2 regions of the Aeribacillus sp. FSL K6-2848 genome follow, and region 1 is predicted to be linked to the other one. Evidence: a T-box and tRNA genes for the amino acid it is inferred to sense, from the RefSeq annotation. Region 1 holds a T-box; the other holds one or more tRNA genes.
What was found. A T-box is a leader RNA that pairs with one kind of tRNA and senses whether it is charged. The one in region 1 lies ahead of glyQ (glycine--tRNA ligase subunit alpha), so its partner is inferred to be a tRNA-Gly.

Region 1 (8,020 bases):
CTTTAATTGAACATATTCACTCACAACATCTACTATATCAACAGCATGTTGCACTTTTTCTATAAATTCCTCGGGAAGCATTTTCCCCATATGAACAACTCCGTGCCTTAAAATTTATTCAATATGAATTTTAAAATTTCCTGCATAATTCGACAATATTTTTTCAAGTGCTGTGATAAAATGATGACGATCTTTATCTTGGAATTTTTTTGGCCCTTTGATATAATTGCCGTTTCTTCTTTCCCTTGCCGAAATATACCGGAGATGGAGAACAGAGTCGATTGTATCTTCTGTAAACAGCATTCCTCTTGGAGAGAGAACATGTGTGCATTTCTTAAGCAGCATACCGGCTAGTCCGATATCTTGTGTAATGATGATGTCATGTTTTTTTGAGTTGTTAAAAATGTATAAGTCGACAGATTCCTTTTCTTGATCGACAAATACCCAGCTATTCCCGTCATCCTTTTTACCTACATGAGCATATGATGCAATGAAACAAACCGGGACTTTATATTTTTTTGCGACTGATGCAATTTCTTCTTTGACGGGGCATGCATCAGCATCGACAAAAATAGTGATATTTTTCCCATCATATTTCTCTATTCTTCATCACCTCAAAGAATCCTGCCAGCAATTTAAACTTTTTACAAAAAGTGATTTGTCGAATTTTCTTTCTCCAACCCCCTTGACATCTTCCTGTAAATAGTTTATTCGTATTTTTTTTAGTCTAAACCTAAAAAGCGTAATTTTATCACAATTTTTTATTATAATACAATACACTGCATTATTCCATCATTTTATCTTTCACCATGAAAAAAACCTACTATATTCTTAAGATCGGAATAAGCAGGTTTTATCACATGTTATTTTTTTAAGAATAAATTTTGGATATGATTGGCTGTTTCTTCAACTGCTTTGTTCGATACATCTATAACTGGACAGCCGATTTTTTGAACAATTTTTTCAAAATAAGCTAATTCTTCTTTAATTCTGTCTATATTGGCATATATAGCCTGATCATTAAGCCCGAGCTGCTTTAATCTTTCCTTTCGGATATAATTCAGCTTTTCCGGACTGATTTTTAGACCGACGCATTTCTCTTTGGAAACTTTAAAAAGTTCTTCAGGGGGTTCTACTTCTGGAACAATAGGAACATTAGCTACTTTTAATCGTTTTAGCGCCAAATATTGCGACAAAGGCGTTTTGGAAGTCCGCGATACACCGATCAAAACAATATCGGCTTTCAAAATTCCTCTCGGATCGCGGCCGTCATCATATTTAACAGCAAACTCAATTGCTTCTACTTTTTTGAAATAGTCTTCATCAAGCTTCCGAACTCTTCCGGGCTCATACTTCGCTTTTATTCCATATGACGTTTCCATTTTATCAATTAAAGGACCAATGATATCGTGGTAGATCACACCTTCTTTTTCCGCTTCTTGAATAAGAAGATTCCTAAGTTCGGGGACAACGATTGTGAAGCAAATGATCGCATTATCCATTTTCGCCAATGCGACAACTTCTTTGATTGTATTTGCATCCTCCACATAAGGCACCCTTTTCACATTCGTTTCATATTGAGAGCCGTTAAATTGACTGATAGCTGCTTTTACAACGAGATCTGCCGTTTCCCCGACTGAGTCTGAAACAATATAGATCGTACGATTATTCATTCGGATCCCCCATTCTTACATAATATCGTCATCAACTAATCTTACCAATATTTTTGTAATGTTTGTTTTCGTAATTCTTCCTATCACTTCAAAACCGCCGTCCACTTCTTTTACAACGGGCAGTGCATCGATTTGCTTTTCAATTAAAATCCTTGCTACATCAATAATAAGATCTTCCTTTTTGCATACGGTTATATTTGGCATTCTAGTCATAATAATATTGACGGGGATTTGGGTTAATTCCTGTTTGCCGATGCTTGCCCGGAGGAGATCTTTTCTCGACAGCACTCCCACTAGCAACGATTGATTATCTACCACAAATAATGTCCCGACATCTTCCAAAAACATTGTACAAATTGCATCATAAACAGAAACATTATCGTTGACAACGACTGGGATCGACTGAAAATCTTTTACTTGGAGCTTTTTTAATTTCTCTGCAAGCAAATTGGCGCCTGATTTCCCTGTATAAAAATAGCCGACTCGCGGCCTTGCGTCAAGGTATCCAGCCATTGTTAAAATTGCTAAATCAGGTCTTAGCGTAGCTCTTGTCAAGTTTAAACGATCTGCAATATGCTCACCCGTAATTGGCCCATGCTCCTTAACGATTTGCAATATTTGTTCTTGCCGTTTATTAAGCTCTATTGTCCTCACCACCTTGAAAAAGAGGCTGCATTATAAAAATATTATATATGATTTCAATATTTTGAAAAGGTTTTCTATTGTACATTACGGCGAATCGAGTAGGAGGGAGCGATTAACTCCCGTCCTCTCACACCACCGTACGTACGGTTCCGTATACGGCGGTTCAATTAAGATAATTGACGCAAGTCTTTATAACTTCCGTGAATAGCTGTTCTCTTTATGCCAGTGGTCACTCCACCCTCCAAGAGATCTCCCACGGGATTCACCGCTTCCTCCCTCAAGTGAGGTACTACGTTTTCTGTGTTCATCATGACTCACTGAATGCCAAGGGCTATTCTCTCTTAATTGTTCGGTCCTTCTTAGTTGTTCTAGACCAACTAATACTATGACCTCTGCTGACTTCTGACGGTTCAGCTATCTATCACTAGATAGGTTACCAAGGTTACTTGGCGTGCCAGCCAGACCTCCCCGGGTAAGAGTGTAATCTTTCCTTCCATCCATCTGCTTCATTTACTCTGTATCACCTTCGGCAGAAAGGGCTTTGTTTTGTCTTGCAAACTCACCCAGTGATACCTAGCCTCATATGAAGTTCGTGTTCCTCAGACCGGAAGTTTGCCGCTCGCTTCCTTCAGATTCCGCGTCACCACGGACACCCTTGCGTTAAGCTAACTGCTACTTCTGCCTTCGCAGCTCGGGACTTTCACCCTATAGATTACACCCATGCCGGGCGCACAAGGAAAGACGATTATCCTCGGGATAATCGTCTATTTGCATTTATTTTACGATAATTTCATTCACTTTGGCAAAAGATGTGATTATCTTTGTTAATTGTACCATTTGGGACAGCCTGTTTTGTTTAACCGATTCATCCTCTGCCATTACCATAATATTATCAAAATAACGATCAATCACCGGCTTTAAAGCTTTCATTTCCAAAAATGCTTCTTTAAAATTACCCTCTTTTTGCAATTTTACAAAATTTTCTTCAAGCCGTAAATACGCTTGATACAATGTTTTTTCTTCTTCCTTCTCGAACAGCTCTTCTTTAATATTGCCCTCTTGGCCCTTAGACGAGATGTTGACAACACGAGACAGCGATTCAATTACTTCTTTAAAGTCACCCTTTTGGCTTTCTTCTGACAGAACGGCAGCCCGCTCAAAATATGCATTAACTTCATGGTAATTGGATTGTAATACCGATTCAATTATATCATGGCGGACATTTTCTTCATGAAGCGCAAATTTGACTCTCATTTGGAAGAACGACAGCAATTCTTTTCTCAAATTGTCTTTATTTTCTAAACCATATACATTTATAGCAAGGTCGAACAATTCCTCCAATTCAAGCCGCCATTGTTTTGCTCGAAGAATTTGAACAATGCCGCTTGCTTGTCTTCTTAATGCATACGGATCTTGTGAGCCAGTTGGAATCAAACCGATCGAAAAAAATCCTGCAATTGTATCCAGCTTGTCCGCAAGCCCTACAATGGCTCCGCTCAACGTTTCAGGCGTCTTGTCGGAAGCATGCCGCGGCATATAATGCTCATTTATTCCTTTTGCAACCTCTTCCTGTTCACCCTTTAAAAGAGCGTATTTTTCTCCCATAATTCCTTGAAGCTCAGGAAATTCATAAACCATTTGCGTAACAATGTCAAATTTGCAAATGGAAGCAGTCCGTTTAATATAAGCTTTCTCCTCATTGGAGCATTCAAGCTTTTCGCTAAGCTTTTCTGATAATTTTACAATTCGGCGAACCTTGTCACCGATGGAGCCCAGTTCTTCATGAAAAACAATTTTTTCAAGCTTCTCCAGTGCGGTATCGATGGCAAGCTTTTTGTCTTCTTCGTAAAAGAAATTTGCATCGGAAAGTCTTGCCCGAAGGACCTTTTCATTCCCCTTGGCAATCGTTTCAATGTTTTGATCATTCCCGTTTTTTACGGTAACAAAAAACGGAAGCAGCTTTCCATCTTTATTTTTGACAGGAAAATATCGCTGATGCTCCTTCATCGTCGTCACTAACACTTCTTCAGGCAATGTTAAAAACCGGTCTTCGAATGAACCGTACAGGGCGGTCGGATATTCCACCAAGTTTGTAACTTCCTCGAGCAAATCTTCATCAACAGGGATGATCCAGTTTTCCTTTCTTTCCAGTTCCTCCAGCTGTTGAATGATCATTTGTTTTCGTTTTTCATAATCGGCGACAACAAACTGGTTCAACAAAGTATTTTCATAATCGCGTGGAGTGGAAATTTCCGCTTTCGTTCCTAAAAAGCGATGGCCATACGTAACATTTCCTGTCGGAACATCGGTAATGGAAAACGGAATGATGTCTTGTCCAAATAAGACAACTAACCATTGTATCGGACGGATATAGCGAAGATTCCAATTTCCCCAACGCATATTTTTCGGAAAATGGATGGTTTGAATAATCTCTTCTAACCCTGGGAGCAGTTCTTTCGTTTCTTTCCCTTTTTGAAATGTTTGAACAAAAGCGTACTCAACACCGTTTACTTCTTTAAAGGATATGTCGTTTGTGGAAGCTCCTTGGCTCCGTGCAAAGCCTAACGCTGCTTTTGTCCAATTTCCATTCTCATCAACCGCAATCTTTTTTGCCGGTCCTTTTGCTTCGCCAAGCAAATCTTCCTGTTTTTCATTTACATCCTCTACAAGGACGGCAAGACGTCTAGGAGTTGAATATTTTTTTATTTTGGCGTAAGAAATGCGATGTTCATCCAGCCAAGCTCCTACTTTGTCAGCCAGCTGATCAATCGAAGACAGGATGACGCCGGCAGGCATTTCTTCAAGCCCGATTTCGATAAGTAAATCCCGTTTATTCATGATTTTCGGCCCCCTTGTTTTTCAGCATTGGAAAACCGAGTTTTTCCCGTTCTTCATAAAACGTTTTGGCAACTTTTCTTGCCAGCTTTCTCACTCTGCCAATATATCCGGTTCGTTCTGTAACAGAAATAGCTCCTTTTGCGTCAAGCAAATTAAATGTGTGCGAGCATTTTAAAACGTAGTCGTACGCTGGATGAACGAGACCTAATTCCATCTGTCTGTGCGCTTCTTTTTCATACGTATTAAACAGTTCAAATAGCATGTTTGTATCGGATGTTTCGAACGTATACTTGGAATGCTCATATTCAGGCTGATAAAAAATGTCCCGGTATGTAAATCCGTTTGTCCATTCAAGGTCAAATACATTTTCTTTTTCTTGAATATAAGACGCCAAACGCTCTATTCCATAAGTAATTTCAACAGAAATCGGTTTGCATTCCAGTCCTCCGACCTGCTGAAAATACGTGAATTGAGTAATTTCCATTCCGTCAAGCCAAACTTCCCAGCCAAGCCCTGCGCAGCCGAGAGAAGGATTTTCCCAGTTATCTTCCACAAAGCGGATGTCATGTTCAAGCGGATCAATTCCAAGAGCCTTTAATGAATCTAAATAAATTTCTTGTATGTTTTTCGGAGACGGCTTCATAATGACTTGGAATTGATGGTGTTGATAAAGGCGGTTCGGATTTTCCCCATACCTTCCGTCAGCAGGTCTTCTTGACGGCTCCACGTAAGCAACATTCCACGGTTCTGGCCCGATGGAGCGAAGAAATGTGTATGGGCTCATGGTTCCGGCACCTTTTTCTACATCATATGCCTGCATCAAAATACATCCATGATCGGCCCAATGCTTTTGCAGCGTCAAAATCATTTCTTGAATGTTCATTCATCATGCACCTCCACAATTAAGTTATGTTCGAACAAAATAAAAACCGTCCCTAATGCAACAAAGTTGCATAGGGACGGGATGACCCGCGGTTCCACCCTATTTGCTGAAAAACGTTTCAGCCTCTCGTAAACCGTTATTGCTCTGGAACGCCGTTCCCTGCATCCTCATACCTTAGCTCGCACCATCCTAAGGTCGCTTTCTATGAAGATTGCAGGTACTCTTTTCCTTCATCGCATTTTATTATTCAATTTGACACGTACATTTCCGCTCATTACATGACATTAAATCGCTTTTTCTAACAGCATGAGGGGGGGATAAATCCTTCATTTGAAAGGTTTCACATCCATGTATATGGTTTACAACATTTCTTTTAAACTGTCAAGCTGATTTAAAAATTTTTTCGATTTCAGCGATAAACCTGCATATTCCTGATAATATTGATCAAGAACAAATCTCAGTTCTTTTTTTGTCTCAGGGGAGACGGATATTTGACCAATGCGGTTTAAGTCAATAGAATAAAACAGCCGCAACAGCTTCACTGTCTTCTGAGAAATATTGAGCCTGTAAGGATCTTTTTCAAAACAGCGGCTGCAAATCAATCCGTTTTCTTTTAATGAAAAATGAAACGGTCCGTTTGTTTCGCCGCTTACTGCACATTTGTTTAATTCGGGATATAAACCGAGAACGTTGAGCATCTTTATTTCAAATATATTGGTCAAAATTTCCGCATCCTTTTCTTCATTCAGCAGATGAAGTGTTTGAAATAAGAGCTCAAACAAAAAAGGGTTTCTGTCTTTTTCATCTGTTCCTTTATCAAGGAGCTCTACAATATATGAAGCATATGCAGTCAAAAAAATATTTTCCTTAATCTCTCTAAAAGCGGAAATGATTTCTCCTTGGCTTAAATTACCCAATCCAGAAGATTGATGATACAAAAAATTTCCATACGTAAAAAGTTGGGTAACAGCTGCGAGGCGGCTGTTCGGTTTATTTGCGCCCCGTGCCATTACACCAACTTTCCCCAACTCCCTTGTATATATTGTAACAACTTTATTGGTCTCACCATATTCCGTTGTACGAATGACAATTCCTTCCGTCTTTACAAGCATTTCTCCACCATCCTATTGGATACAGCACTACTAAACAGGGAGATCAACCTCAGTCCGCTCTTCTTCCTTCATTTGACAATCTTTCGTCCGCTCCTTTTCAAGCTCTTTAAAAAGGAGATATGTGTCAATATTACCTGTAAACGTGAATACTTTCCAGGTAAAATCTAACATATTGTCCCCACCTTTCTGTCGTTGTTCCTAAGCTATATCCAATTCATTGTTATCATAGCCTTTTTGACTCATTTTCATGTTTTGAAAATATTTCTAACTTCCTTCAAGTCAATTAATATTCGTCTTCCCTAAATCCAAAATCTCGCAATTGCGACAGGCGATTTCTCCAATCTTTTTGCACTTTGACCCACAGCTCTAAAAAGACTTTTGATCCGAGCAAGTTTTCAATGTCAACCCTTGCCCTTTTCCCAATTTCTTTCAACATTCTTCCTTGCTTCCCAATGATAATACCTTTTTGAGAGTTGCGTTCCACAACAATTGTTGCAGCTATATATACTGCATGGTTTTCTCTTTTTTCAATAGAATCAACAACAACTGCGACAGAATGCGGGATCTCTTCTCTTGTCAAATGCAATACTTTTTCGCGAACTAGTTCAGAAATGATAAAACGTTCCGGGTGATCTGTCACCTGATCACTAGGATAATATTGCGGACCTTCCGGCAAATACGCTTCAATTTGCCCTAGCAACGTTTCAATGTTGTTTCCTTGCAGGGCAGAAATTGGAACAATTTCCTGAAACTCGAACTTTTCCCTGTATTGGTCAATAAGCGGCAATAAATCATCAGGATGAACCCGATCGATTTTATTGACAACTAAAAATACAGGAGTATCGGTTTCCTTCAATCGTTCCATGATA
Region 2 (8,020 bases), 430 kb from region 1:
GCAACAGCAACCGCGTGTGCGATGTTTGGAATGGAATGCACCATCTATATGGGCAAGCTCGATACAGAGCGGCAGGCATTAAATGTGTTTCGGATGGAGCTGCTTGGTGCAAAGGTAGTACCGGTTGAAAAAGGACAAGGACGTTTGAAGGATGCGGTGGATGCAGCTTTAGCTGATTATGTGGAAAATTACCAAAACACGTTTTACTTGCTTGGATCTGCTGTCGGCCCGCATCCGTATCCAACAATTGTCAAGCATTTTCAATCGGTTATTAGTGAAGAGTCGAAAAAGCAGATTCTTGAAAAAGAAGGGAAGCTTCCAACAGCAGTGATTGCTTGTGCAGGAGGAGGAAGCAATGCAATCGGAGCTTTTGCGCATTATCTGGACGAACCAAACGTAAGATTAATAGGAGTGGAGCCGGAAGAGGCACCAACGCTTACGAAAGGTGTTCCAGCTGTTATTCACGGATTTAAATGCTTAACTTTGCTTGACGAAAATAATGATCCAATGCCGACTTACTCTATTGCAGCAGGGCTTGATTATCCTGGAATTGGTCCAGAGCACAGCTATTTGAAGGAAACCGGACGGGCAGAATATGTTACGGTGTCTGGAAAAGAGGCTTTGGAAGCTTTTCAGCAATTATCTAAGTTGGAAGGAATCATCCCTGCCCTTGAAAGTTCACATGCTGTAGCATATGCGATGAAACTTGCCCCGCAGCTAAGCAAGGAGGATATTGTGATCGTTAATCTCTCTGGCAGAGGAGATAAGGATGTCGAGCAAGTGTTTGAAATGTTGAAAAAATAAGGTGAAAATCGGCGTTTTTGAACGTCGATTTTTTACTTGTGCGCCCGGCATGGGTGTAATCTATAGGGTGAAAGTCCCGAGCTGCGAAGGCAGAAGTAGCAGTTAGCTTAACGCAAGGGTGTCCGTGGTGACGCGGAATCTGAAGGAAGCGAGCGGCAAACTTTAAGGTCTCTCGGAACACGAACTTCATATGAGGCTAGGTATCACTGGGTGAGTTTGCAAGACAAAACAAAGCCCTTTTTGCCGAAGGTGATACAGAGTAAATGAAGCAGATGGATGGAAGGAAAGATTACACTCTTACCCGGGGAGGTCTGGTGGATATGTGAAGTACGCTTCATAACCTACTTAGTGATAAGTAGCTGAACCGTCAGAAGTCAGCAGAGGTCATAGTATTAGTTGGTCTAGAACAACTAAGAAGGACCGAACAATTAAGAGAGAATAGCCCTTGGCATTCAGTGAGTCATGATGAACACAGAAAACGTAGTACCTCACTTGAGGGAGGAAGCGGTGAATCCCGTGGGAGACCTCTTGGAGGGTGGAGTGACCACTGGCATAAAGAGAACAGCTATTCACGGAAGTTATGAAAACTTGCGTCAATTATCTTAATTGAACCGCCGTATACGGAACCGTACGTACGGTGGTGTGAGAGGACGGGAGTTAATCGCTCCCTCCTACTCGATTCTTTTAACGATTCATCAGCTGAATTTTTAGAAGAGCAAGTTGTTTATAGTAATATAAAAAAGGCAGATTTTTGATCCACCGGATAAGTGTATATTTATCTTTGAAAAAATTCTTGACAGCTCTGAAATGGGCAAGGTATGGGAGCTGTAGTCACGAAAGTGCTATAGAAAGTTAAAAGATATGGGATAAGTGCGCTCATCACATTTTTTCAATGAATCAAAATGGTGTAGTTTTTGAGGTATAGTTATCATTTGGTCTTAACTTTACTCTGATTTTATAGGAATCTTCTCAGCTCTTAGTATTTTATGTTGGTTGATAAATTTAGTTTGCGAAGGAATGACTGAGGGGTTCAATCTAACTGTTATCTAAGCTTGCCATGATTTCGGAGTTTACATTTAAACGCCGGACATTTACCACCAGCTTTGTAAATATATGAACGAAATAAGAAAAACTTGTTGATTTAATGCTTTTTTCAGTGGTATAGGGTGTTAAATGGACAGCTTGGTATCTATTTTGTTCACAATTTCGACAAAAACATAAAAAAATGTCGTTTTTTTTACATTTTTCCGTTGCACCGTCATTTTCGCTTTGCTATAATAAAACCCGTCATTGCATTACGGCTACCACGAGCGATGCTTCGATGAATAAGCATCGAGTTGCCTCGACGCATCTCCTTCTTCGAATAAGCTGGAAGAGGAAGAGGCATGGCAAGTGCGTGTTTTTCGTCTTGATAGAAAAGAAATAATGTATGCGGGTGTAGTTTAGTGGTAAAACCTCAGCCACGAGCGATGCTTCGATGAATAAGCATCGAGTTGCCTCGACGCATCTCCTTCTTCGAATAAGCTGGAAGAGGAAGAGGCATGGCAAGTGCGTGTTTTTCGTCTTGATAGAAAAGAAATAATGTATGCGGGTGTAGTTTAGTGGTAAAACCTCAGCCACGAGCGATGCTTCAATGAATAAGCATCGAGTTGCCTCGACGCATTTACTTCTTCGAATAAGCTGGAAGAGGAAGAGGCATGGCAAATGCGTGTTTTTCGTTTTAATAGAAAATCGAATAATATATGCGGGTGTAGTTTAGTGGTAAAACCTCAGCCTTCCAAGCTGATGTCGTGGGTTCGATTCCCATCACCCGCTCCATACATATCATTCATCAACGCAGTGTTTCGTTTTTATAAGCAAACGAAGCATTGCGTTTTTTCATTATAGAAATTTTGTATATGGCTGCCATGCCATTAAAAGAAAGAAAAGGGAGAGGCTTAAGCGAAAATTTGTTGGCGAGCATCTCCACTGTGAATTTGAACAAACATGTTTGCCATCGCTTCAAGTAATTTTTTTGCTTCTTCTGTCCGCATCGATGGCTTTAAATAAACGATATGTAAAGCGCTTGTTGTCGAAAGCTGTACTGCTGTTCGCTTAGAATCAACATAGGGGCTTCCGAAAGGTCCGTTTGCATCACAGGTTACTAGTTTATTTTCCAAATTCACTTGGCGGCCGTTGATGGCATCATATGAATCGCCATTTTTACCGATTTTTAACGTAATAGGTCCTTTTATTTTGTTTCGGTCGTAGATGCCTAACGGAATTTCATATTTCAAGGAGAAAAAATTATTTAAGTCAACGGCTGAATGGATAGACTGTAAGTATTGCTGTTTTTGAACGCGGCGAAAAAGAGCCTCATTGGATGGGCGGTATCGATTAGGATCAGTGCCAACACGCTTAAAGACTTCCCGCCATTCTCGAATGCCGTCTAATTCAGCTGCATTTTTATTTTCTAGATCGAAAAAAATAGATTCTTGAAAGAAACGAAGTCTCCCTTTTAACATTTGGGGGGATTCGGATACTTGAATATGATCATACTCAATTAAGCCTATTTTAAAGTGAGGAATTCGTTGTTTGACCTCTTCAGCAATAAAAAATTCCATTGATTTCCCTCCTATTTTCAGCCATTTTATCTTAACATAGTTTATATATTTTTTGAAATAAAAATAAAGGGGGTGGAGCGGTGTGGATTTCGCAGTTCTCAAACAAGAAATTATTGAATACAGCAAGCAAATTGGAATCGATAAAATCGGTTTTGCGAGTGCTGATGTTTTTGAAACATTGAAGGAGCGGCTAATTGTACAGCAGCAGTTAGGATATCAGTCAGGATTCGAGGAGCCTGATATCGAAAAGCGGACAAATCCTGAGCTGCTCCTTCCAAAAGCAAAATCGATTATCTCTATAGCGTTGGCATATCCTTCAAAAATGAAAAATGCTCCCAGAAGTACAAAAAAAGAGCGGCGCGGTTTATTTTGCAGGGCTTCATGGGGGACAGACTATCACGTGATTCTAAAAGATCGGTTGAAAAAGCTGGAAAGATTTATTTTAGAAAAAGTGGACGGAGCACAGGTTAAATCGATGGTCGATACGGGGGAGCTGTCGGATCGGGCCGTAGCAGAGCGAGCCGGTATCGGATGGAGCGGAAAAAACTGCATGATTATTACACCGGAATTCGGCTCTTATGTATATTTGGGCGAAATGATTACAAATATTCCTTTTCCTCCCGACAGCCCCATTGAAGACCGATGCGGATCCTGCAACATATGTGTCGATTCATGTCCGACTGGTGCGCTCGTACAAGGCGGGCAGCTCGATTCAAAGAAATGTATTGCTTTTTTAACGCAAACAAAAGGGTTTCTGCCTGATGAATACCGTGGGAAAATCGGAAACAGGCTTTACGGCTGTGACACTTGTCAGCTTGTTTGTCCGGAAAATAAAGGAAAGGATTTCCATATCCATTCTGAAATGGAACCGGATCCTGAAATTGCAAAGCCAAAATTAAAGCCGCTTCTTCATATTTCAAACCGCGAGTTTAAAGAAAAATTCGGCCATATAGCTGGTTCATGGAGAGGAAAAAAACCGATTCAGCGAAATGCGATCATCGCTTTAGCCCATTATAAAGATAGAACGGCTTTGCCTGACTTAATTAAACTGATGCACGAAGATTCAAGACCGATTATTCGGGGAACCGCCGCATGGGCGATTGGAAGGATAGGAGATCAATCAGTGCTTTTTGAATTGGAAAAAGCTCTGGAAAAAGAACAAGATGAAGAAGTAAAGAATGAAATTGTCAAAGGAATTGAAATGTTGAAAGCATGATTTTAATTGTCACCATCATACGTATATAGAAGAAACGAAAATGGTGGTGACAAATGTGGACGTACAGGCTGTTTATCGAAAAATAAATGAAAAGCTGCAATTTTTAGTGAACAAATCTGTCAATCACAATCGGCAGCAATCTTCAGAGCTTGAATGGTGTGAAAAGAAAAAAGAGCTGGCAGCAAAACGAAAAGCGGAAATAGTGAAAGCGACTTGTCTCATAAAATGGCCGAAACAGATCGAAGATGAGGCAACCGTTGTAGATTATTTATGTGATTACAGGCTTCTTTATAAGCAGGGTGATTTTTTATATATAGAAGAAATTGGGGAAGAGCGGGTAGCGAAGTTTTCCAATAAAGGTCATTTAATATCTGATGAAGTTAAACTAAAAGACTGTTTTCATAAAGATGAAGAGGATGATTGGACAAACGAAAAATGGCAAGAAAAAGATGAACGGGTTTCTTTTCAATATGATCGGTTGAAAAGCGTCCAATATGCGGAACGGTGGTGGAACAGCAGAAATCCGAATTATCCTTATTTTGACGTAAATTGTACAAATTATGTTTCCCAATGTTTACGTGCCGGTGATGCGCCGATGAGAGGCTACCCGAACCGGTCATCAGGATGGTGGCTTGCGAATAATAATTGGAGCTACAGCTGGTCTGTAGCTCATGCGCTGATGCTGTATTTGTCCACATCGAAAACAGGACTTAGAGCGAAAGAAGTTTCGTCTCCTGAGCTGCTTAAGCCCGGGGATGTGATTTGTTATGATTTTCAAGGCGACGGCAGATTTGACCATTCAACATTTGTTGTTGCAAAAGATAAAAGCGATATGCCGCTTGTCAATGCCCAAACATCCAACAGCCGAATGAGATATTGGTCGTACGAAGACTCAACTGCCTATACAGAAAACATTCAATATAAATTTTTTCATATCATTGATGATAATGAGGATTCTTAAAAATGTTATAATAGTTTTCGAGGTGAATCATTGTGGCATTACACGTTGTTTTATATCAACCAGAAATCCCTGCAAATACTGGAAATATTGCTAGAACTTGTGCGGCGACTAATACAGCCCTTCATTTAATTCGTCCTTTAGGTTTTTCAACGGATGATAAAATGCTTCGACGCGCAGGGCTTGATTATTGGGAATTTGTAAACATTCATTATTATGATTCTCTTGACCATTTTTTTCAGCAAAACCAGAACGGGGATTTCTACTATATAACTAAATTTGGAAAACGATATTATACGAGCTATGATTTTAGTGATCCTTCCAAAGAGATTTTCTTCATTTTTGGACGTGAAACAACAGGACTTCCAAAAGAATTGCTTGCAGAAAATGAAGATCGGTGTTTGCGCATTCCAATGACGGAAAACGTTCGGGCATTAAATTTGTCGAACACTGCCGCTATTTTAGTGTATGAGGCGCTAAGACAGCAAAGCTTTCATGGATTATCTTAAACACTTTTAGTTTTGGGCTTCTTTCGGATTGTAAATATACATTATTTTTGGCGGTTATTCTGTTCAAATATAAAGGAAGTATGAGAAGGAGCGGACTACCATAAGGTTAAAAAAGCAAATACAAAGGCCAGAGCTGTCAAAGCGCCTGGCCTTTTTTGCAGTCAACAAGGTATCCCATGAAGAAATGCCAATTCAAAACGTTATTTGCGGTGTTTTTCTTTATATGCTTTCGCATATTGATCAGCAGCAAAAATCGCATCTGCTACATCATCAGCTGTCACATTGAATGCATTATGGATTGTTTCCCCTTCTGCGGTTGCTGCTTTAGCGACTTTTAGTATATCTTCGCGTGAAGCATCTTTTAATTTAATGTCCTCCAACGTGACTGGCAAATCAAGGCTCAAATAAAGCTCAATATAGCGTTCAATTTCTTGTTGTGAATGTTCTTCGAGAGCGAGCTGGACAAGAGTACCAAATGCCACTTTCTCTCCGTGTGTCAAATGATGTATTTCGCCTTCTAACGCGGTAAATCCGTTATGAATAGCATGAGCCGCTGCCAAACCGCCGCTTTCAAAACCTAGTCCGCTAAGGAGCGTGTTTGCTTCGACGACCGCTTCTAACGCAGGGGTGACCACTTTTGCTTTTACTGATTCATAGGCAAGCTTCCCGTACTTGAATAAAGTTTGTTCACATTTTTCTGCAATTGCTTCAGCTGCAATTGTAGGGATACCGCCCGCCATCGTTTTTCCTCCGGATTTTATAACACTGCGTGCTTCCACCCAAGTTGCAAGTGCATCAGCGATTCCAGAGGCAAGTAAACGTGGCGGAGCATTAGCGATAATTTTCGTATCGACAAGTACAAGATCTGGATTCTTTTTATAAAAACGGTAGCTTTCAAATACGCCGTCATCAGAATATATAACAGAAAGAGCACTAGTTGGAGCATCAGTTGAAGCAGCTGTCGGCACAATCACTATATAAGCATCTAATTCATCCGCTACCGCTTTTGCGGTATCTAACGTTTTTCCTCCACCAACGCCGATTACAATAGTAGCTTCTGCTTTTCTTGCAATATTCGCGATTCTTTCTACCTCGTTTCTCGAAGCTTCTCCGCTAAAAACTACTTCTTCGGCTGCAATATTTCCTTTTTTTAATTCGTTTACAATTGTATGCCCAGCAATTTTCCAAACTATTTCATCAGCTATCACGACTGTCTTGTTTCCAATTCCTTCAAGATAATTCGCGATTTTTGTAATGACATTTTTACCTTGAACATATTTTGCAGGGCTGATAAATACTCTTTCTACCGCCATAATTAGCACCCCTTTTATGTTTTTGGAGTTATTTTCATGGAACTAAAACAAGCCGCAATTCCCTACCTGCTTTATCGCTTCACAAAATTATCGGGAGGACTACTTGTGAACAAATCATCAATATGCACAAAATTATTTTTTGTTGACACCAGGTTTATCGTTGTATCCTGCAGTGAAAATAGCAATTAAAAATGTGATGCAGACACCTAAAACTAAAGCAGTTTTCATGAAAAAGATCCCTCCTTCATATGTACAACGTAATCAAAAATTACTAGTTTTATTATACATTAACATTCCCAACGAGTGAAAGAATTTCCCTAAGGTTTGTCATTTTGTCAAAATTTTTTAACTCATTTTCAAATATTAAGCTAATCAAAAATCATCTTTAAGGACATCCTCGCATAAATTGTATTAATCTGGTGCTCAAACCAACGATGGAGGAGGTCCCTGATGGATATTTTGAAAAAAATCGAAAAGCATAGAGAAATGGAAGAGCGCTTAAAATGGGAAGGCACCTTCGCTGAATATTTGGAAATATTAAAAGAAAAACCATGGATAGCCCAATCCGCCCACTCTCGCGTTTATAATATGATAAAAGATGCAGGGATTGAGGAGAT

Region 2: it encodes a tRNA-Gly, which carries the amino acid that the T-box ahead of glyQ (glycine--tRNA ligase subunit alpha) is inferred to sense. The anticodon was not compared.

The regions. Positions count from the first base shown of each region.
Region 1 covers NZ_JBBOQQ010000001.1:2,960,149-2,968,168, forward strand. Annotated here, with positions in the region: gene dnaG (DNA primase) at 1-90, opposite strand, end outside; gene NSS70_RS14305 (YaiI/YqxD family protein) at 115-603, opposite strand; gene NSS70_RS14310 (pyruvate, water dikinase regulatory protein) at 864-1,673, opposite strand; gene NSS70_RS14315 (helix-turn-helix transcriptional regulator) at 1,689-2,327, opposite strand; gene glyS (glycine--tRNA ligase subunit beta) at 3,093-5,156, opposite strand; gene glyQ (glycine--tRNA ligase subunit alpha) at 5,149-6,039, opposite strand; T-box leader at 6,109-6,282, opposite strand; gene recO (DNA repair protein RecO) at 6,399-7,151, opposite strand; gene NSS70_RS14335 (YqzL family protein) at 7,182-7,322, opposite strand; gene era (GTPase Era) at 7,435-8,020, opposite strand, start outside.
Region 2 covers NZ_JBBOQQ010000001.1:3,394,002-3,402,021, reverse strand. Annotated here, with positions in the region: gene trpB (tryptophan synthase subunit beta) at 1-804, shown strand, start outside; tRNA gene NSS70_RS16400 (tRNA-Gly) at 2,549-2,622, shown strand; gene NSS70_RS16395 (B3/B4 domain-containing protein) at 2,742-3,407, opposite strand; gene queG (tRNA epoxyqueuosine(34) reductase QueG) at 3,490-4,623, shown strand; gene NSS70_RS16385 (amidase domain-containing protein) at 4,664-5,584, shown strand; gene trmL (tRNA (uridine(34)/cytosine(34)/5-carboxymethylaminomethyluridine(34)-2'-O)-methyltransferase TrmL) at 5,617-6,090, shown strand; gene NSS70_RS16375 (glycerol dehydrogenase) at 6,291-7,403, opposite strand; gene NSS70_RS16370 (PrkA family serine protein kinase) at 7,854-8,020, shown strand, end outside.